Aliidongia dinghuensis: one gene and its partner. The protein of the gene in region 1 binds, or shares a complex with, the protein of each later gene. Links are inferred from orthologs where the notes say so. Each region holds a gene or a part of one and is shown on either strand. Other genes may lie near its edges. The genes, in order: hfq and IEY58_RS15580.

Region 1 (10,272 bases):
GCCGCCTGTGGCTCAGCGCCGAACATCGGGCCGGGTACTTCATGATCGACATCAAGGAGCTTTATCGCCTGCGGGATCTCAACAGCAAGGCGACCACGTCCGACAAGTGACCCAGGAGCCCGCTGCAAGCCGGCAGCGGGCTCCTGCGGCGACGGTGCATGATCACGTCCCGGCCGTCAGAAGTCCTTCGACACCGACAAGCCGACCGTCAGTGGCCGGACTGTGTAGCCCTCGTTGACCGAGAGCAGCGACGGCCGCTGGATCGTCTTGTTCTGGTCGAGCAGGTTCTTCACGAACAGCGAGACGACCAGGCTGCCGAAATCGGCACCGACGCTCGCGTTCAGTACGTTGTAGACCGGCCGGCCATAGTCCGGGTCGGTGTTCTGGAACGCACCGTGGCTCGGGCCCGTCCATTCCCAATCGGCACGGACGAAGCCGTCGACGCCGTTGGCGACTTCGGTCGTGTAGTCGGCGCCGAACGCAGCGGTCCAATCGGGCGTGCCCAGCAGCTTGTCGCCGACCGCGGCGCCCAGGCCCGGATCGGCTTGGGTCAGGGTCGAGTGCGTGTAGTCGGCGGACGCGGTCAGCGTCAGGGCCGGCGTCACGCGCGCGCGGATCGAGAGTTCCGTGCCGTAGCTCTCGGCATTGCCGGCGTTCGTCGTGTAGTCGAAGCCGCAGATCGGCAGATAGATGTGCTGCTGCACGTTCTTCCAGGTGATGTAGTAGACCGCGGCGTCGACCGAGACGCGATTGCCCCAGAAGCGCGCCTTGTCGCCAAGCTCGTAGCTCCAGAGCGAGTCGGCGTTGTATTTCTCCGGCGCGCCCTTGACGCCGAGGTTCTGGAAGTCGGCCGAGCATTCGAACTGCGGGATCGGCTGATTGGGCGCGCCGAGCCGGAACCCCTTGCTGGCATTGGCATAGAGCGTCTGGGCCTCGGTCACGTCCCAGGTCGCCGCGAACTTCGGCGTCGCGGCATAGCTGCGCTCGTTGAAGCCGAACTGGGGCGCCGCGTCGGCGTTGTAATAGCCGCCGCCGGTGCCGCCGAGCGATTCGCGGGCGAAGTTATAGCGGAGGCCCGCTGTCAGGTGCACGGTCTCCCACGGGATATAGGTGAACTCGCCGAATACGGCGTATTGCCGCTCGTCGTAGCGGTCCGTGTTCGAATAGACGAGATCGCCCGTGAGCGGGTTGGAGATGACCGGGATATTGTCCGGCGTCGTGCCGTAGAGCTGCTGCAGCGCCGCACCGACGCCGGTGATGTATTCCTGGTCCGACAGATGGACGTGCTGGTCCGAGAAATAGAGCCCGCCGATCCAGGTATAGGGCCGGCCGGTGTCGGCGCTCGATTTCGAGGCGAGCCGCAGCTCCTCCGAATATTGCCGCGTGGTCGGGTAGATATAGGCGGGCGACGGCAGGCCGCCGATCGACGCCGGGTTGACGTTCGGGAAGGCGGCGACCGTCGCTGGGTCGGATGCCAGCGTGTTGGCGAGCAGCACGCTGTTGTAATAGGTGCCGTCCTGCACGCGATTGAACTGGCGCCAGAAATAGCTTGAGACCGAGGTGAGGTCGGCCCAGTGCAGGTCGTAGTCGGCAGTGATGCTGGGCACGAACAGCGTGTCGCGACCGCGCTCGGCGACCAGCTTCGCGGTCGAGAGCGACGGCAGGCTCAGGTCATAGACCGAGGTGTCGTCGACCCTGAGCCGCTGGAAGAACACGGCGGGCGTGATCGTGAGGTCGTCGCCGATGCGCGCCTTCAGGGTCGCGCGCACCACGCCGGTCTTCTCGTCGTTGATGTCGTGGTCGAGCAGCTGGCCCGTGGTCGACAGCTGGTCGATGTAGCCGCTGTTGTCGAGGAAATCGACGCCCAGGCGCAGCGCGGCCATGCCCTTGACGATCGGCACGTTCAAGACACCGCTTTCCTCGTAGTTGAGGCCGCCGTGCTTGGTGCTGGACAGCTCGGAATAGACGCTGCCGCCGAAATCGTCGAGGTCCGGCTGTTTGCTGATGAAGCGGATCGTGCCGCCCATGGAGCTCGAGCCGTAGAGCGTGCCCTGTGGGCCGCGCAGTACCTCGATCCGGTCGAGGTCGAAGAATTGCGGCTCGGTTGCCCCGGTATTGAGCAGGTTGCGCATCGTGATCGGCACTTCGTCCAGATAGATGCCGACCGTGGGCGAGCCTGCGTCCGAGCTGATGCCCCTGAGCTCGATCTTGCTGAGCCCCGTGCCGCCCTCGTTCGAGAAGGACAGTCCCGGCACCTCACGGGAGAGATCCGTGATGTCGTTGATGTGCTGTTCCTGGAGCTGCGTGCCGCTCAGAACCGAGATATTGAGCGGGACTTCCTTGACGTCTTCCGCGCGCTTCTGCGCCGTGACCGTGATGACTTCGGTGCTGGACGCCCCGTCGGCGAGCGCTGCCAGCGGCGCCAGCAGAAGCGCGCCGCAACCGGCGCCGCACAAGAACCCGGCTCGCTGCCCCATTCATCCCCCCGTCCGATGAACAACCCCTTGTCACGCAAGTGCAATCTTCGTTCCACTTGCGTGACTGGGATGGACGGGGAGTTCTCGTCAGGGTCGGGCGAGCAGGTCGATCAGGCTGGAGGTATCCCAGCGGTTGCCGCCGCGGGCTTGGACGCGGCCGTAGAACTGGTCGACGAGTGCCGTGACCGGGAGCGCCGCCTTGTTGCGCTTGGCCTCTTCGAGGCAGATCGCCAGATCCTTGCGCATCCAGTCGACGGCAAAGCCGAAGTCGAACTTGCCTTCGGCCATGGTCGCGGCGCGGTTCTCCATCTGCCAGGACTGTGCTGCCCCCTTGGAGATGACCTCGACGACCTTGTTCGGGTCGAGCCCAGCGCATTGCGCGAAATTGATGCCCTCGGACAGCGCCTGGACCAGGCCGGCGATGCAGATCTGGTTGACCATCTTGGTCAACTGGCCGGCACCGACCGGCCCCATCAGCGTCACGGCGCGGCCGTAGTGGACCATGACCGGCTCGGCCTTGGCGAAGGCCGCGGCGTCGCCGCCGACCATGATGGTGAGCTTGCCGTTGACGGCGCCGGCCTGGCCGCCCGAAACCGGGGCGTCGAGGAAGGCGATCCCCTTCTCGGCGGCGAGCGCCGCCAACTCGCGCGCGACGTCGGCCGACGCGGTAGTGTGGTCGGCGAGAATGGCACCCGGCGCCATGCCGGAGAAAGCACCGCCGGGCCCGGCCACGACCTCGCGCAGGTCATGGTCGTTGCCGACGCAGACGAAGACGATCTCGGCACCCTTGGCAGCCGCGGCCGGCGTCTCGCCCGAGGCCCCGCCGTACTCGGCGACCCAGGCCGCGGCCTTGGCGGCGGTGCGGTTATAGACGGTCACTGCATGGCCGGCGCGCTGCAGGTGGCCCGCCATCGGATAGCCCATGACGCCCAGGCCCAGGAATGCAAGCTTCATCGTCCCCTCCTCCCCGTTTGGTCGAAACTATTCCTCGCCGCCGATCAGCACTTCGTGCAAGGCATTCCAGCTGGCCTCGTCCGGCGTCAAGAGCAGGCCGCCGTCGTGGGTGCGCGGCGTATAGGCCGAGCGGTCGAGCCGGCGCGAATAACCGCCCGCCTCGCGGTGCAGCAGCCAGCCGGCGGCATGGTCCCACGGCAGAAGCCGATGATAGAGCGCGAAATGGACGCGGCCGCTCGCAAGCGCCAGATATTCCTGACCGGCGCAACGGAAGCTGAACACGGAGCCCACCAGGTTCGACCGGCCGGCGATCTTGCGCACGAGCTGGCGATTGCCGAAGCGCAGCGTCAGCGAGCCGCTCATATGGTCCGGCGTCGCCGGCGCCGCCACATGCAGGCGCTGGCCGTCGAGCCAGGCCCCCTCGCCGCGCCCGGCAACCGCCATATGATCCTTGACCGGATCGAGGATCCAGGATTGTACCACCTCGCCGCTGCGGATGAGCGAGACCATGACCGCGAACAGCGGGATGCCGGCCGCGAAATTGGCCGTGCCGTCGACCGGATCGATGACCCAGACGGGCGTGTCGCCCGACAGCCGCTCGAGCACGGTCGGGTCTTTGGACGCCGCCTCTTCGCCGACGACGATCGAGCCCGGCAGCAGGTCGCAGAGCTGCGGCGTGAGGCGATGCTCCGTCTCCAGATCCGCGATCGTCACCAGGTCGCCCGGCGCCTTCGCCTGGATGTCGCCCGTCTCCAGGCGCTGGAAGCGGGGCAGGATCAGATCGGCCGCGGCCTCGCGCAGCAGGGTCGAGACCTTGGTCGTGTCGGGCAGCATGCGTCCGAACCTTTCGGCGACGGGTGGCGGAGGGAGATCAGCGTTCGCGGGCGGCGAAACGGTCGAGATCGGCCTGGTTTATGTTGACGACGAGATGGGCGACATGATCGTCGTCATGCCGTTCCAGCACCTCGCCATGGCGATAAAGCCAGGCGATGCCGGCGCCGTCCATCAGGTCGACGTCGAGCGGGACTGGTCGTACACCGTCGATGAGGCGCGTGTCGAGCAGGTGCCGCAACGCGTCGCACCCCTCGCCCGTCGCGGCTGAGAGTGCCACCGCGTCATGATTGCGCCCGGCCCGGTTGACGATCGCCTGGCGCGTCTCGCCGTCCAGCAGGTCGATCTTGTTGAGCGCCTCGACCAGACCGCGCTCGACCGCCTCGCCGAGGCCCAGGTCCTTGAGCACTCCATGGACGTCTTCGCGCTGCGCCTCGGTATCGGGATGCGCCACGTCGCGCACATGGACGACAACGTCCGCCTCCTGCACCTCTTCGAGCGTCGCGCGGAAGGCCGCGACCAGATGGGTCGGCAACTCGGAGATGAAACCGACGGTATCCGACAGGATCGCCTTGCGGCCCGACGGCAGCTTCAAGGTCCGGAGCGTCGGGTCGAGCGTCGCGAACAGCAGGTCCTTGGCGAAGACCTCGGACTGGGTCAACCGGTTGAAGAGCGTCGATTTGCCGGCGTTGGTGTAGCCGACCAGCGCCACGATCGGATAGGGCACCCGACGCCGCGCCTGGCGGTGCAGCGAACGGGTGCGCTTCACGTCTTCGAGCTCGCGCTTCAGCTTGGTGATGCGCTCGCCGATCAGGCGCCGGTCGATCTCGAGCTGGCTTTCGCCGGGGCCGCCGAGGAAGCCGAAGCCGCCGCGCTGCCGTTCGAGGTGGGTCCAGGACCGGACCAGGCGCGAGCGCTGATAGGTCAAGGCCGCGAGCTCGACCTGCAGCCGGCCCTCATGGGTGCGGGCGCGGGCGCCGAAGATCTCCAGGATCAGGCCGGTCCGGTCGATGACCTTGCATTTCCAGGCCTGTTCCAGGTTGCGCTGCTGGACCGGGCTCACCGCCGCATCGACGATGACGATGCCGATCTCGAGCTCCTCGACGAGCTCGGCCAGCTTTTCGACGCTGCCCTTGCCGATGAGCGTCGCCGGGCGCGGCTGGTTGAGCTTCACCACCTCGGCGTGGACCACGTCGAGCTGGATCGCCTCGGCGAGCCCAACCGCCTCGGCGAGCCGCCCTTCGGGCGCCCGCACGGCGCCGGCGCTTTCCGACGGTGCTAGCTTCAGATGTGGATATACAACGAGTGCGCGGCCGGTGGAGGATCCGCCGGCCTCGGTTTCATGCCCCATAGAACTCATGCCGCTCAGGCGTCGCCTTCCTTGTCGCCGTCGAACAGCTGCACCGGTGCCGCCGGCATGACGGTCGAGATCGCATGCTTGTAGACGAGCTGCGAATGGGCGTCACGGCGCAGCAGGACGCAGAAATTGTCGAACCAGGTGATGATGCCCTGGAGCTTGACGCCGTTGACGAGGAAGACGGTCACCGGCGTCTTGTTCTTCCGGACGAAGTTGAGGAACACGTCCTGCACATTCTGCGACTTTTCCGACATGGGGAAATTCCCTTCTTACGAGTTGTTGGAGCTCCAGAGAGGAGCTCGGGCCTTCCGGTTCCCGACAATGGGGCCCGACAAAAAAAGTTCCTGCACGTTCCGCGCCGATGGCATCTGGGCCGATGGCACCTCGGACGGGCAGACTTCGTCTTGGGACAGGATTTGTACACGCGTCCCGCCCGTTGCAAGTTCGCTACTGCGAAATCTCGCGCGCAAGGGCCATGCAATCTCTGAAGTGACGGGCCGGCTTCAAATGGGCGAACTCGTCTTCTGCGGCGAGGCCACCCTCCGGCCCATGCACCAGAATCGGCACGCAGCCGGCATTATGGGCACAGGCGATGTCGATTCCCGTATCGCCCACGAACCAGACCGTGGGCCCGGCCGCAATGCCGCTGCCGTCGAGCGCCAGGTCGATCGGCGCCCGGTCGGGCTTGTCGCGCGCCGCATCGCCGGCACCCACGGTCTTGCTGAAATAGCGTTCCCAGCCGAGCGCCGCGACCTCGCGCCGCAGCAAGCGCCCGGTCTTGTTCGACGCGATCGCCACGTAGTAGCCCTCCGCCGCCATCGCGTCGATCAGCAGCTTGGCGCCGGGCAAGGGGGTGAGACGCTCGATATGCAGCGCCTCGAACGCGTCGAGATAGAGCTTCTGTGCATGCTGCCAGCGGTCGCCGAACATCGCGGGAAACGCGTCGCGCAAGGATTTGCGGACCTTGAGGCGCGTCTCCTCCAGCGTCCAGGGATCGTGGCCCATCTGGACGAACATGGTGTTGAGCGCCGCGTGGATCGTGCCCCAGCTGTCGACCAGCGTGTTGTCCCAGTCGAAGACCAGCGCGGACGGGCGTCCGACGCCCATGCTCCTGCCCATTTCGGGACCTCCGCTCACGCCCACTTCCACGTCCCGGCCGCCGCTCCGGCGATTTCCGCCATGTGCGCCATGTATTTCTCGCGCAGCTCGCGCGTGAACGAGCCCGGCTTGCCGTTGCCGATCGGCGTCTCGTCGATCTGGGTGATCGGCATGACGAAGGAGGTCGTGCTGGTGACGAAGGCCTCGCGCGCGGCATGGGCCTCCTTGATCGAGAACGGGCGTTCGACGAAGCGCAGGCCGGCCGCCTTGGCAAGCTCGATCACCACCAGGCGGGTGATGCCGTTCAGGATGGCGTTCGTTGCGGGCCGGGTGACGAGGTCGCCGTCGGGCGTCACGATCCAGGCGTTGCTCGACGTGCCCTCGGTGATGAAGCCGTCGCGATCATACTGCCAGGCCTCGTAGGCGCCGGCCTCGCGTGCCGCCTGCTTGCCGAGCGCCGCCGGCAGCAGCGCCACCGACTTGATGTCGCAGCGCGCCCAGCGGATGTCGGGAATGGTGATGGCTTTGACGCCGTCCTCGATGGCGGTCTGCGCTATCGGCTTCGCCCGCCGGGCGACGGCGACGACCTGGGGCACCGCGTCCCGTGGAAAGACGAAGTCGCGCGGTGCCACGCCGCGGGTGATCTGCAGATAGACGCTGCCGTTGCGGATGCCATTTCGCTTGGCAAGATTGTCCAGCACGAAGGTGAGCGCCCGGTCGCTCATCGGCCGCTCGATGCGCAGCTCCGAGAGCGACCGGTCGAGACGCTGCAAGTGCAAGTCGAGGTCGACGAACTTGCCGCCGGCGAGCGCGATCACCTCATAGACACCGTCAGCGAACTGATAGCCGCGGTCCTCGATATGCACGGTCGCGCTGCCATAACGAACGAAGCGACCGTTGACATAGGCGAAGCGCGACATGGGGGTCCTCGGCGGATTGGTGGCGACGAGGCACCAGTATGCGGGGCAGGCCCGCTGTCGTGAAGCGCACCCTTTGCAACCGCAATCTTCTGAAACGCCGACCCCATTCTCGGATCGGCCCCCGTCAGTCTGCGGCCGTCAGTCTGCAGCCGTCAGGGTGCGACCTTGAGCCCGCGGTCGCCGTTGAGGACGCCCAGCGACTTGAGCTTGCGGTGCAGCGCTGAACGCTCCATGCCGATGAAGGCGGCCGTGCGCGAGATGTTGCCGCCGAAGCGCGTGACCTGGGCCAGGAGATATTCGCGCTCGAACACCTCGCGCGCATCGCGGAGCGGCAGGCTCATGATCTCGCCGCCCTTCTCCCATTTCAGCACGGTCGGCACGATCGAGCCGATCTCGGCGGGCAGCATGTCGGCCCGGATCGGGTCCTTCGGCTCGCCGGGCGCCATGATCAGCAGCCAGTCGACCACGTTCTTCAGCTGGCGCACGTTGCCGGGCCACTCATAGGCCTGAAGCGCCGCCATCGCGTCCTCGCCGAGCTCGCGCGCACTGACGCCGGCGCTCTGGGCCGAGCGGGCCATGAAATAGCGGGTCAGCTGCGGGATGTCGTCGCGCCGCTCGCGCAGCGGCGGTACTTTGATCGGCACGACCGACAGGCGATAGAACAGATCCTCGCGGAAGCGGCCGGCGAGGATCTCCGCCGGCAGGTCGCGGTTGGACGAGGCGACGACGCGGACGTCGACCTCGACCCGGTTGTTGCCGCCGACCCGCTCGAACACCTGGTCCTGCAGGACGCGAACGATCTTGCCCTGGGTCTCGAGCGGCATGTCGGCGACCTCGTCGAGCACGAGCGTGCCGCCGTGCGCCTGCTCGAAGGTGCCGATCTTGCGCGGGCTGTCCGGGCCTTCGGCGCCCGGCTCGGTGCCGAACAGCTCGATCTCGAGCCGTTCCGGCCGCATGGTCGCGCAATTCAGCACGACGAACGGCCCCTTGCTGCGGCGCGAGCGCGCGTGGAGCAGCCGGGCCGCAACCTCCTTGCCCGAGCCGGCCGGACCGCTGATCAGCACGCGGCTGCCGGTCGGCGCCACCTTGTCGATCGCCTGGCGCAGATGGTTCATGACGCTCGAGCCGCCGACCAGTTCGACGTCGGCGCCGGACCTGAGCTTAAGCTCCTCGTAGTCGCGCTTGAGCCGGGCGGCCTCGATCGCACGCTCGACCAGCAGCAGCAGGCGGTCCGACTTGAACGGCTTCTCGATGAAGTCATAGGCGCCGATCTTGATGGCGGCGACGGCGGTCTCGATCGTGCCGTGACCCGAGATCATCAGCACCGGCAGCTGCGGCGCCTCGCGCCGGATGATCTTCAGGATCTCGATGCCGTCGAGCTCGCTGCCCTGCAGCCAGATGTCGAGGATGACCAGGCTCGGCTGCCGGGCCCGGATGCGCGCCAGCGCTTCCTTCGAATCGGCCGCCTCGCGCGTCTGATAGCCCTCGTCCTCGAGGATGCCGGAGAGCAGCATCCGGATGTCGGCTTCATCGTCGACGATCAGGATGTCATGCGCCATGGACCACTTCCGTCTGTTTCATCACGCCTGACACGCTGTCGGGGCGATGGGCCGCTTGATCCGCGCCGCCGGGGAAGGCCAGGCTGACCCCCGCACCGCCGATCGAGCCATCGTCTAGTATCAATTCGCCCGCGTGGTCTTCCATGATCTTCTTCACAATGGCAAGCCCCAGACCGGTGCCTTTGGCCCGAGTCGTGACGTAGGGCTCCGTCAAATTCTCCCGGCCCTCTTTCGGCAGGCCCTTGCCGTTGTCCTCGACCGACAGGATGGTCCTGCTGCTTTCGACCAGCAAGCGCACGCGGATGCGCCCCGGCTGGCCCGTATTGCCGGCCGCCGTCTCGGCGACCTGGCGGGCCTGGATCGAGTCGATGGCGTTCTGCAGCAGATTGGTCAGCGCCTGGCTGATCTGGCGCGAGTCGCAGCTGACCTCGACCGGCGCTTGCGGCAGATCGACCGTGAAGTCGATCTCGGGATGCGCGGTGCGCTGAAGGAAGACGCCCTGGCGGGTAAGCTCCAGCAGGTTCTCCCGCCGCATGAGCGGCGCCGGCATGCGCGCGAAGGACGAGAATTCGTCGACCATGCGGCCGATGTCGCCGACTTGGCGGATGATCGTGTCGGTGCAGAGCGTGAAAGTATCCGGGTCGCTCTTGATCTCGCCCAGGTATTTGCGCTTCAGGCGCTCGGCCGACAGCTGGATCGGCGTCAGCGGGTTCTTCATCTCGTGCGCGATGCGGCGCGCGACATCGGCCCAGGCGGCCTTGCGCTGGGCTGACAAGAGTTCGGTGATGTCGTCGAACGTCACGACATAGCCGGGCGTCGCTCCCGGCCCCTGCTCGCTCGCGATCCGGACCAGGAGCACCATGGCGCGCGCGCCGACCAGGAGCCGGATCTGCCCTTCGACCAGCCGGTCGGGCCGGTCCATCGCGGCAGCGATGAGCGGTGCCATCTCCGGCACGATCTCGGCGAGCGGCAGGCCCTGCAGCGCGTCGAGGTCCCGATCGAGCAGGAGCGAGGCCGACTTGTTCGGCAGATTGACGAGGCCGCGCTCGTCGAGGCCGATCACGCCGGCCGACACG
Region 2 (10,416 bases), on another replicon or contig:
GTCGAATTCCCCCGTCGTGAGGCGCACTTCCTCGCCCGACGGCGCGATGAGCTCGCGTGAGGTGAGGTCGAGCTTCCAGCCATTGAAGGTGGCGGCCTGGGGCTGGACCTTGGTCGACTCGTGCCGGGCCGACGCGCGGCGCAGCACGCTTTTGACGCGCGCCAGCAGCTCGCGCAGGTGGAACGGCTTCGGCAGGTAGTCGTCGGCGCCCATCTCGAGCCCGATGATCCGGTCAACCGTCTCGCCCCGGCCGGTCAGGATGATGATGCCGATATCCGATTCGGCGCGGAGCTGGCGCGCGAGCGACAGGCCGTCGTCGCCCGGCAGCATGATGTCGAGCAGAACGAGGTCGACCTCGTATTGCTGCATGACGCGCCGCATCGACTGGCCGTCGCTGGCCGTCGAGACGCGATAGCCCTCGCCCGTCAGATAGTCGTAAACCAGCTCGCAGATCTCCGGCTGATCGTCGACGATGATGATATGGTCCGCCGTTTTCCCCACCTCAATCGGCTCCCAGTCGATCTCTGCCCTGCCTGCCAGCCACCCTTAAGCCTCTGGGATCGAAAGCTTCCGCCCCGAGTGTAAACCGACCTTACCCGTTGTTACAATTCCTTACCGGATCAGCCTTCGGATGACATTAAGCGATTACATGCTGTCCCTAGATTTCTGATGCGCACTGTTGGCAGCGCTCGTTGCTGCGGTGCAAAGGAAGAAGTGAGGAGATTGAGCATGTCCGACATTTTCAATCGGATCGAGCAGGAAATCCCGCGGCTCCGCCGATATGCCCGCGCTCTCACTCGTGATCCATCGGCGGCCGACGACCTCGTCCAGGATTGCCTTGCCCGCGCGCTCGCCAAATCTCACCTGTGGCAGGAAGGGACCGATCTCCGGGCCTGGCTGTTCACCATTCTCCACAATCAGTATGTCAATACTGTGCGCCGGTCGGTCCGCGAGGGCACGGTCGTCGAAGTGAGCGATACCGAGCCGACGCTGGTGGCGCCGGCGGTGCAGACCAAGCGCCTCGAGCTCCGCGATCTGGAGCGGGCGCTCGCCCGGCTGCCGAGCGAGCAGCGCCAGGTGCTGCTGCTGGTCGGCATGGAAGGCCTGCGCTACGAGGAAGTGGCCGAGATCCTGAACGTGCCGGTTGGCACCGTCCGCTCCCGCCTGTCGCGCGGTCGCGATGCGCTGCGTGCGCTGATGGGCGAAACGGACGAAGAGCGGCCGGAGCGTAAACCGGAACCGACACCGCGCCGGGTGCGCCGTTCGGAAGACGATCTCGCGTTCAGCGCTGCTTGATCGAATGGCCCCGCACCAGGCGGGGCCTCACTTTTGACGGTCTAGCGGCCGTCCGTCCCCAAGCGATCGTCAACGGCCGCGTGTCTCCTCCCGGCGCGCGGCCGCGACCATCTCGGCCATGGCGGCCGGCACCGGCTCGTCCAGCACTTCGGCATTGAGCCGCCGCAATTCGGCATTCTGCTTCTGATAGGCTGCGACACGGGCGCGGGCTTCGGCATCCTGTTCGAGCGCGGCCGCGACCCGGCTTGCGGCGCGCGGCGGCAACATCTCGTCGACATACGCGTGCAAGTCGTCGCTGCTGACGAACAGGCGAGAAATGGTCGCCATATTTCTCAACTCCGAATACGCTTGTCGGTCTGGCGTCGGTTAGTCCGCGTCGATCGATTGGATTTGATACATATGGTTTGTCAACGGAGCAATCCCCGCCGAGTTCCGGACGGCCTCCTGTGCCGGGCGCAAGACAGCGCTGCAGCCGCCGGTTATGCTCCCCATCGCGTGAGTTCGAGGACCTGAGGGAACGGCTAATGCGGGGAATGCTGGTGGCGGCGGCGATCGCCGGTGCAATGTCGATGGGGGCGCTCTCGGTGTCGGTGGGGACCGCACGCGCCGATGAGGTCGGCGGCTTCAAGAACGACTGGACCGGCAATCGGATCGTCGTCGAGGCGATCGCCGATCCCAAGGTGCAGGGCATCACTTGCCATCTCACCCACTTCGACCGCAGCGTCATCGACCGGCTGCGCAAGGGCAATTGGTTCGAGGATCCGTCCAATTCCTCGATCGCCTGTCGCCAGACGGGCGCCATCGTGATCGGCGACATCAAGGCCGATGAGGCCGGCGAGGAAGTGTTCTCCGAACGGGCGAGCCTGGTGTTCAAGTCGATCGCGGTGCGCCGGATCTACGACAAGAAGAACGATACGCTGATATATGTCGCCTATTCCCGCCAGGTGCAGGACGCCAGCGCCAAGATGAGCGTCACGACCGTGCCGCTCTACGGCACCAACGCCACCTGGACCGGCCGCCACCCATGAGCGAGGGGGCCATGACCGAACGCGTCGATGCCGTCGTCGCCGGTGCCGGCGTGGTCGGTCTCGCGGTCGCCCGGGCGCTGGCGCTTGCCGGCCGCGAGGTCCTGGTGCTCGAGGCGGCCGATGCCATCGGCACGGAGACCTCGTCGCGCAACAGCGAGGTCGTGCATGCCGGCATCTATTACCCGAAGGACAGTCTCAAGGCGCGGCTCTGCGTCGAGGGGCGGCGCCGGCTCTACGACTATTGCGCCTCCCACGGCGTGCCGGCGAGCCGACTCGGCAAGCTGATCGTCGCGACCAGCGAGAGCGAGGCCCGGGCGCTCGACGGCATCGCGGCCAAGGCCTGGGCGAACGGCGTCGAGGATCTGCGGCCGATCTCGGCCAAGGAGGCCCAGGCGCTCGAGCCGGCGCTCGCCTGCACCGGCGCGCTGCTGTCGCCCTCGACCGGCATCGTCGACAGTCATCGGCTGATGCTCGCCTATCAGGGCGATGCCGAGGCCGCGGGCGCCGTCGTCGCCTTTCATGCGCCGATCGTCGGTGGCCGACCGACGGGCGACGGCTGGTCGCTCGATGTCGGCGGGGCGGAGCCGATGCGGCTCGAGTGCGGCCTGCTGGTCAATGCCGCGGGTCTCGGCGCGGTGGCGCTTGCCCGGCGGCTCGAAGGCCTGCCCGAGGCTGCGATCCCGACCGCCTATCTGTGCAAGGGCTCCTACTACAGCCTCGCCGGCCGCTCGCCGTTCCGGCATCTGATCTATCCGGTGCCGGAGCATGCCGGCCTCGGCGTCCACCTGACGCTCGACCTCGCCGGCCAGGCTCGGTTCGGCCCCGACACGGAATGGGTCGACCAGATCGACTATACGGTCCACATCGCGCGCGCAGAGGGCTTCTATGCCGCGATCCGCCGTTACTGGCCGGACCTGCCCGACGGCGCGCTCCAGCCGGGCTATGCCGGCATGCGGCCCAAGATCAGCGGCCCGCACGAGCCGGCGGCCGATTTCCGCATCGATGGGCCGGCGACCCACGGGCTGCCGGGCCTCGTCAATCTGTTTGGCATCGAGTCGCCCGGCCTGACCGCGTCGCTCGCGATCGCCGACCATGTCGTGGCAGTGGCGGAGGGAAGCGTCCGAACCTAGGCGCTCCCCTTAAGTCCGCAATTCCGCAGATTTCTTTCCGCACCTCTCTTCCAGACCGTCCGCTTGCGCCGCGCGAAACCCGCTTTATCTGCACGAAGCGCGGAGCCGGTCTCGATTGTGCGGTAGTTGATAGATTTCTTCGATCGACCTGAGTGGATCAATCGATTTCATCTCGCGCCGCGCCAACGATAACGTCCGGTTCCAGAGCCCGTGCGGCATCTCCTGCGCGAGGCCGAACCATCCCCGTGAGCTTCGAGGAAACACCCATGACCCAGCACGACAGCGGACGGAAGTTGACCCATGCGACGGGAGCACCCGTCGTCGACAATCTCAACATCCAGACGGCGGGGCCGCACGGCCCGGCGCTGCTGCAGGATATCTGGCTGATCGAGAAGCTGGCCCACTTCGACCGCGAGGTGATCCCGGAGCGGCGCATGCATGCCAAGGGCTCGGGCGCCTACGGCACCTTCACCGTCACCCACGACATCACGAAATACACCAAGGCCAAGATCTTCTCGGAGATCGGCAAAGCGACGCCGACGTTCCTGCGCTTCTCGACCGTGGCCGGCGAGCGCGGTGCCGCCGATGCCGAGCGCGACATCCGTGGCTTCGCGGTCAAGTTCTATACCGAGGAAGGCAACTGGGACGTCGTCGGCAACAACACGCCGGTCTTCTTCTTCCGCGACCCGCTGCGCTTCCCCGACCTGAACCATGCGGTGAAGCGCGATCCGCGCACCGGCATGCGCAGCGCCAACAACAACTGGGACTTCTGGACACTCCTGCCCGAGGCGCTGCACCAGGTGACCTATGTCATGGGTGAGCGGGGCATCCCGAAGAGCTACCGCCACATGAACGGCTACGGCAGCCATACCTACTCGTTCATCAACGCGGCCAATGAGCGGGTCTGGGTCAAGTTCCACTTCCGCACCCAGCAGGGCGTCGTCGGCCTGACCGATGCCGAGGCCGAGGCGATCGTCGGCAAGGATCGCGAGAGCCACCAGCGCGACCTGTTCTACAGCATCGAGAACGGCGATTTCCCGCGCTGGAAGCTGTTCATCCAGGTCATGACGGAAGCTGAGGCGGCGAGCCATCCCCATAACCCGTTCGACCTCACCAAGACCTGGCCCCGGGCCGAGTTCCCGCTGATCGAGGTCGGCGTGCTCGAGCTCAACCGCAATCCGGAGAATGTCTTCGCCGAGGTGGAGCAGGCGGCGTTCTCGCCGGCGAACGTGGTGCCGGGCATCGGCTTCTCGCCGGACAAGATGCTGCAGGCGCGGCTCTTCTCCTATGGCGATGCGCAGCGCTACCGGCTCGGCGTCAACTTCAACCACATTCCGGTCAACGCGCCGAAGTGCCCGTTCCACAGCTATCACCGCGACGGGGCGATGCGGACCGACGGCAATGCCGGCGGCACGCTGCACTACTACCCGAACAGCTACGGCGAATGGACCGACCGGCCGGAAATGGCGGAGCCGCCGCTGCCGATCGATGGGCCGGCCAAGGCCTGGGACCATCGGGTCGACGACGATCATTACGAGCAGCCGGGCAAGCTGTTCCGCCTGCTGACGCCGGCGCAGCAGCAGGTGCTGTTCGAGAACACGGCCCGCGGCATGGGCGATGCGGCGGAGCACATCAAGCTCCGGCACATCGCGAACTGCGCCAAGGCCGACCCGGCCTACGGCGCCGGCGTCGCCAAGGCTCTCGGGCTCACGGTTCCGAACGAGCGCTGATCGGCCTTGGCCGAGGCCCGCGCCGCTTTCCCCTCAAGGGGGCGGCGCGGGCCGACGCCTCAGGAGCGCCCAAGAGGCAAAACTTAACGATTCCGTGGGAATCCGGTCGCATATTCCGGCTTGGATGACCTCTGCTCGCTGCCGTATGTTCCCGAGCGGGGGCGGGTTTCACGGTACCGGTGGGGGATGGACCTTTCGCGACAGCAATTTCTGACGGGCGCGCTCGCCAGCGTCGGGAGCTTGCTGCTGCCGCGGATCGGCCGGTCCGCGACGCTCAGCCCGATGCGAGCGCTCTTCGTCAATCCCGGCCGCTCCAACGAGGATTTCTGGGTCAGCGTCAGCGCGGTCATGCGCGCGGCCGCGGCCGATCTCGACATCCATCTCGACGTCGTCTACGGCGAGCGCTCGGTGCTCTATACCGAGCAGGTCGCCTTCGAACGCATCGCCGCCGCCGAACCCGGTGACTATCTGCTGGTCGGCAACGAGCAGCACAGCGCCGGCCCGATCCTCGAGGCCGGCCTCGCGCGCGGCCTCAAATGCCTGATCGTGTTCAACGGCTTCGTCGGCGAGGAGGCCGAGCGCTACGGCCGTCCGCGCGAGAAGACGCCGAATTTCCTCGGCGAGCTGCTGGCCGACAATGTCGCGGCGGGTGCGGCGATCGCGCAGGGCCTCGTGGCGGCGGCGCGCCGTGCCGGGGCGCCGCTCAGGCTCGTCGGCATCAATGGCAACACCGAGACGCCGGCCGCTGCGGATCGGGAGGTTGGCCTGCGCCGGACCGTCGCCGGCACCGAGGGCCTGCACTGCGCACAGGTGCTGACCTCGGACTGGACGCGCGAAGAGGGGCGGCAGCGGGCGCTGGGCCTGCTCGACCGCTATCCCGACACGACCATCATGTGGTGCGCCAACGACCCGATTGCGCTCGGCGCGATCGACGCGGCCGTCCAGCGGGGGCGCCAGCCGGGCAAGGACATCTTCATCGGTGGGCTCAACTGGTCGACCGAGGCGATCTCGGCCATCCGCAACGGACTCCTGGAGCTCACGGTCGGGGGCCATTTCCTGCTGGGCGGCTGGGCGCTCGTGCTGCTGCGCGACTACCACGAGGGCGTCGATTTCGCACCGCTGACGCAATCAACCCCGTTCGGCACGCTCGATCGCGCCAACCTCGACAATTGGCTCCGGCGCTTCAAGGGCGCGGACTGGTCGGCGATCCGGTTCCGGCGGTTTTCCCACTATCTGACCGGGGCGCGCGGCCCCTATGACTTCTCTCTGCCGACCGTGCTCGGCTAACGACGATCGAGGCCGGGAATGGGGCGGACTGAGACAATTGAAAGATGGGAAGGGCTTCGACTGCCGTGCGCGATGGTTGTAGAGTGATGAGGTCCCGTCGCGATGGATGATGGCTGGATGAACAAGGATTTTGGCCCGGTTTTCCTCGGCTTGCTGATCCTGGCGCTCATGCTGGCCGCATCGCCGGCATCGGCGGCGCGGGTGCTGGCACGCATTGCCGACGACCATGGCAAGCCGGTCGCCGACGCGGTCGTGAGCCTCGTGCCGAAGGACGGGGCGGCACTCCCCGAGACGCCGGCGCCTCCGGCGCTCGTGTCGACGATCATCGACCAGCGCGACGAGACCTTCGTGCCCTATGTCGTGGCCGTCGAGAAGGGCGGCACCGTCGTCTTCCGCAACAGCGACAAGACCCAGCACCACGTCTATTCCTTCTCCCCGGTCAAGCAGTTCGAATTCATGCTGAGCCCGGGCGAGAGCTCGGCGCCCGTCGTCTTCGATACGGTGGGCATCGCCGCGATCGGCTGCAACATCCACGATTTCATGACCGCCTTCGTCTATGTCGCCGATACGCCGTTCGTGGCGCAGAGCGACCACGACGGCCGGGCCGAGATCGCCGACCTGCCGCCCGGCACCTATAGCGTACGGATCTGGCATCCGCTGGTGCGGCCGTCGGCCAAGCCGCCGGTTCAGACGCTCACCGTCGCCGCGGCAGGCGCGGAACTGTCGGCGACGCTGGCGCTGGTGGCACCGCCGCGCCGCGACCTCGAACACGGGCTTTACTGAGCCATGGCCAGGATTGGGCGCCGCATGGGCTTTCGCCGCCGACTGACCGTCTTTCTCATGACGACCCTGGTGCTGGTCCAGGCGCTGACGGCGGCCGCGGTCTACAGCTTCACCCGCTCGACCCTGGTCGAGCAGGGCAAGGCGCAGCTGGCCGACGCCGCGGGCCTGTTCGTCCGCCAGCTGGACGAGATCGGCGTCCAGGTCTCCGCCGACGTCCAGGTGCTGGCGCTCGATTTCGCGCTGCGCCAGGCGATCGCCCAGCGCGAGCTTCCGACCGTGCTGTCGGCGCTGCGCAACCATGGCCGCCGGGTCGGCGCCGCGCGCGTGATGCAGGTCGGGCTCGACGGCATGATCGATGTCGACACCGCCGACCCCGAGGGGCATGCGCCCACCAGGCTCTTTGCCTTTCCCGAGTTGATCGACGCCGCTGCGGTCAATGGCCGCGGCGCCTCGGTGGTGGCGATCGACGGGCTTGCTTCCTGGCTGGTCGTCGTGCCGGTGAAGGCCCCGGTGCCGATCGCCTATATCGCGGTCTACCTGCCGCTCGACGACGCGCTCCTGGGCAAGCTGCAGAAGCTCGCGGCGCTGCCCAAGGCCATCGAGCTGGCGTTCGACGACCATGGTGCCTGGCATCCGGTCGCCGGCACGGCGGCGGGCCTCTTGGCCGATCTGCCGAAGCCGGGCGCCGTGCTCGCGGGCACAACAGGCCCCGACACCTCCACCCCCGACACCTCCACCCCCGACACCTCCACCAACGTGCTGCAGCAGAAGGACGAGCTGGTGCTGGCCGTCCCGCTCGCCACCCCGGCCGACAGCACGCGGGTCGTGGCGGTGCTGGGCTATTCGATCGACGAGGCGCTGCAGCAGTACCGGCTGCTCATGTTCGTGATCGTCGTGCTGCTGGCGCTCGGCCTGGTCGTGGCGCTCGCCGGCGCCATGCTGATCGCCCGCGGTGTCGCGCGGCCGGTCGAGGAGCTCGCCGCTGCCACGCGGCGTATCGAAAGCGGCGACTACAGCCCGCCGCCGCTCCTGCCCCAGGAGGATGAGATCGGGCAGCTGAGCCAGGCGCTCGGCAGCATGGCCCTCGCGATCAGCGAGCGCGAGGAGCGTATCCGCTACCAGGCCTCGCATGATCCGGTGACCGGGCTCCTCAACCGGGCGGCGTTCGAAGTCGCGATGGCGCCGTTCCTGGCGCCGGCCCATGTCCGGGGGGCGCTCTTGAGCGTCGGCCTCGCCCGGCACCAGCAGATTGTCAACACGGTGGGCCGCGAGATCGCCGACCGGGTGCTGAGGGATGCGGGTGCCCGGCTTTCGAACCTGCTCGCGGCGGCCGGGCGCGATGTGCCGCTGGGCGTCGTCGGCGACCGGTCCTTCGCCCTGTTCATGCCCGGGCTCGATGCCGAGGGCGCCCATCAATGGGCCGAGCGGATCGCCCAGCATTTCGACCGGCCGTACCTCGAGGGCGACCTCACGATCGACAGCGCCGCCGCGGTCGGCATCGCGCTCGCGCCGATCCACGGCGCCACCGACTCCGAGCTGCTGCTGCACGGCGACGTGGCGCTGCTCTCCGCGCTCGGCTCGGAAAATCACGTCGCGATCTATGATCCGGCGACCGATCCGCACCGGCCGGAGCACCTGTCGCTGATGAGCGACCTGCGCGAGGCGCTCGACCAGAACGCGCTGCAGCTGTTCTACCAGCCGAAGCTCGACCTGGCGGTCGGCCGGATCTCAGGCGCCGAGGCGCTGATCCGCTGGCGCCATCCCAAGCGCGGCTTCGTGCCGCCTGATGCCTTCATCACGCTCGCCGAGGAAACCGGTAACATCCAGCGCCTGACCCGCTGGGTGCTCGAAGCCGGCATCGGCCAGGTCGCGGCCTGGCGCAAGATGGGCCTGGCGCTCCGGCTCTCGATCAACCTGTCGGTCCGTGACCTGGCCGACGAGAGCCTGCCGGAACGGATCGGCGCGCTCATGGCCGCCTACGACGTGCCGGCCGACTATCTGGTGCTCGAGGTGACCGAGAGCGCCATCATGGGTAAGCCCGATGCGGCGATCGCCGTGTTGCGCCGGCTCGCGAACCAGGGCATCGCGCTTTCGGTCGACGATTTCGGCGTCGGGCAGTCCTCGCTCAACTACCTGCGCCGGCTGCCGGTGAGTGAGCTCAAGATCGACAAGAGCTTCGTCTTGAAGCTGGCCGAAACGCCGGACGACCGCACCATCGTGCAGTCCGTGGTCGAGCTCGGCCATCGCCTCGGCTACAGTGTCACGGCCGAGGGCATCGAGGACGAGGCGAGCCTGGCGCTTCTCAGCAATTACGGCTGCGACTATGGCCAGGGCTACCATATCGGCAAGCCGATGCCGGCCGAGGTGTTCAACCGCTTCCTGAGCGACGCCCGCTGGCGCGGCAAGCGCCTGCAGGAGGCTTCGTGACGCCTGCCCGGCGCACGGTCGGTCTCATCCTTTTCCTGGCGGTCGCCAGCATCGGCCGCGCCTTGGCCTTCGAACTCGGTGACGAGCTGCACCTGGATGGCTTCGTCGACGGCCGGCTCATCGAGCCGGGCAGCGAGAAGAGCTGGATCAAGGGCGGCTTCGGCAAGCTGCGCTACGGCAGCGGCGGGTTCGAGGCGAATGCCGGCGGTATCGTCCTGGTGCCCTGGGCCCAGATCACGCCGGCGCTGATCGGCGTCGTTGACCTGCGCTACGACCCGGGCCAGCGCGACATCTTCGGCGTCGACGAGGCCTATCTGCGCTATCGCCCGGTCTCGACCACGCCCTGGCGCTGGTCGGTCAAGGCCGGCGCCTTCTTCCCGCCGATCTCGCTCGAAAACGACGCCGTCGGCTGGACCAGCCCCTGGACGATCACGCCGTCGGCCATCAACAGCTGGGTCGGCGAAGAGCTGCGTACGATCGGCGTCGAGCCGCGGCTCGAATGGCGCGGCGAGGCGGGCACGCTGACCGCGACCGCGGCGACATTCGGTGCCGCGAGCAAGGCTGGCACCTTGCTCGCGGACGGCGGCTGGAACCTCTCGGACGTAATCACGCCGCTCGGCGGGCGCGTCCGGCTGCCCAGCGCGTGGGGCGCGGCCCGCAGCAGCCGTGTGTTCGACGAGGTCGACAATCGCGTCGGCTGGTACGCGGGGGCCAGTTGGCGGATGCCCGAATGGG

The links.
Region 2: the proteins of hfq (region 1) and IEY58_RS15580 are in contact, whole or in part, in a crystal structure (PDB 3VU3), measured with the Escherichia coli proteins. The link is inferred for Aliidongia dinghuensis from one-to-one orthologs.

Annotation. Positions count from the first base shown.
Region 1 is NZ_BMJQ01000004.1:431,084-441,355, forward strand. The notes cover bases 4,251-6,978. They hold hfq (RNA chaperone Hfq), read right to left. Parts: upstream 5,874-6,978; coding sequence 5,628-5,873; downstream 4,251-5,627. Other genes in these bases: IEY58_RS10315 (inositol monophosphatase family protein), read right to left, coding at 4,251-4,265; hflX (GTPase HflX), read right to left, coding at 4,303-5,613; IEY58_RS10330 (HAD family hydrolase), read right to left, coding at 6,067-6,738; dat (D-amino-acid transaminase), read right to left, coding at 6,753-6,978. Also shown: IEY58_RS10300 (hypothetical protein), read left to right, coding at 1-110; IEY58_RS10305 (TonB-dependent receptor), read right to left, coding at 177-2,477; IEY58_RS10310 (NAD(P)-dependent oxidoreductase), read right to left, coding at 2,565-3,431; more of IEY58_RS10315, read right to left, coding at 3,459-4,250; more of dat, read right to left, coding at 6,979-7,637; nitrogen assimilation response regulator NtrX, read right to left, coding at 7,790-9,196; IEY58_RS10345 (sensor histidine kinase NtrY-like), read right to left, coding at 9,186-10,272. UniProt on the Escherichia coli protein: RNA chaperone that binds small regulatory RNA (sRNAs) and mRNAs to facilitate mRNA translational regulation in response to envelope stress, environmental stress and changes in metabolite concentrations.
Region 2 is NZ_BMJQ01000007.1:319,646-330,061, forward strand. The notes cover bases 3,081-5,952. They hold IEY58_RS15580 (catalase), read left to right. Parts: upstream 3,081-3,720; coding sequence 3,721-5,184; downstream 5,185-5,952. Other genes in these bases: IEY58_RS15575 (NAD(P)/FAD-dependent oxidoreductase), read left to right, coding at 3,081-3,454; IEY58_RS15585 (ABC transporter substrate-binding protein), read left to right, coding at 5,371-5,952. In the rest of the region: IEY58_RS15555 (response regulator), read right to left, coding at 1-501; IEY58_RS15560 (sigma-70 family RNA polymerase sigma factor), read left to right, coding at 730-1,296; IEY58_RS15565 (anti-sigma factor family protein), read right to left, coding at 1,366-1,623; IEY58_RS15570 (CreA family protein), read left to right, coding at 1,821-2,324; more of IEY58_RS15575, read left to right, coding at 2,336-3,080; more of IEY58_RS15585, read left to right, coding at 5,953-6,471; IEY58_RS15590 (carboxypeptidase regulatory-like domain-containing protein), read left to right, coding at 6,589-7,254; IEY58_RS15595 (putative bifunctional diguanylate cyclase/phosphodiesterase), read left to right, coding at 7,279-9,681; IEY58_RS15600 (hypothetical protein), read left to right, coding at 9,678-10,416.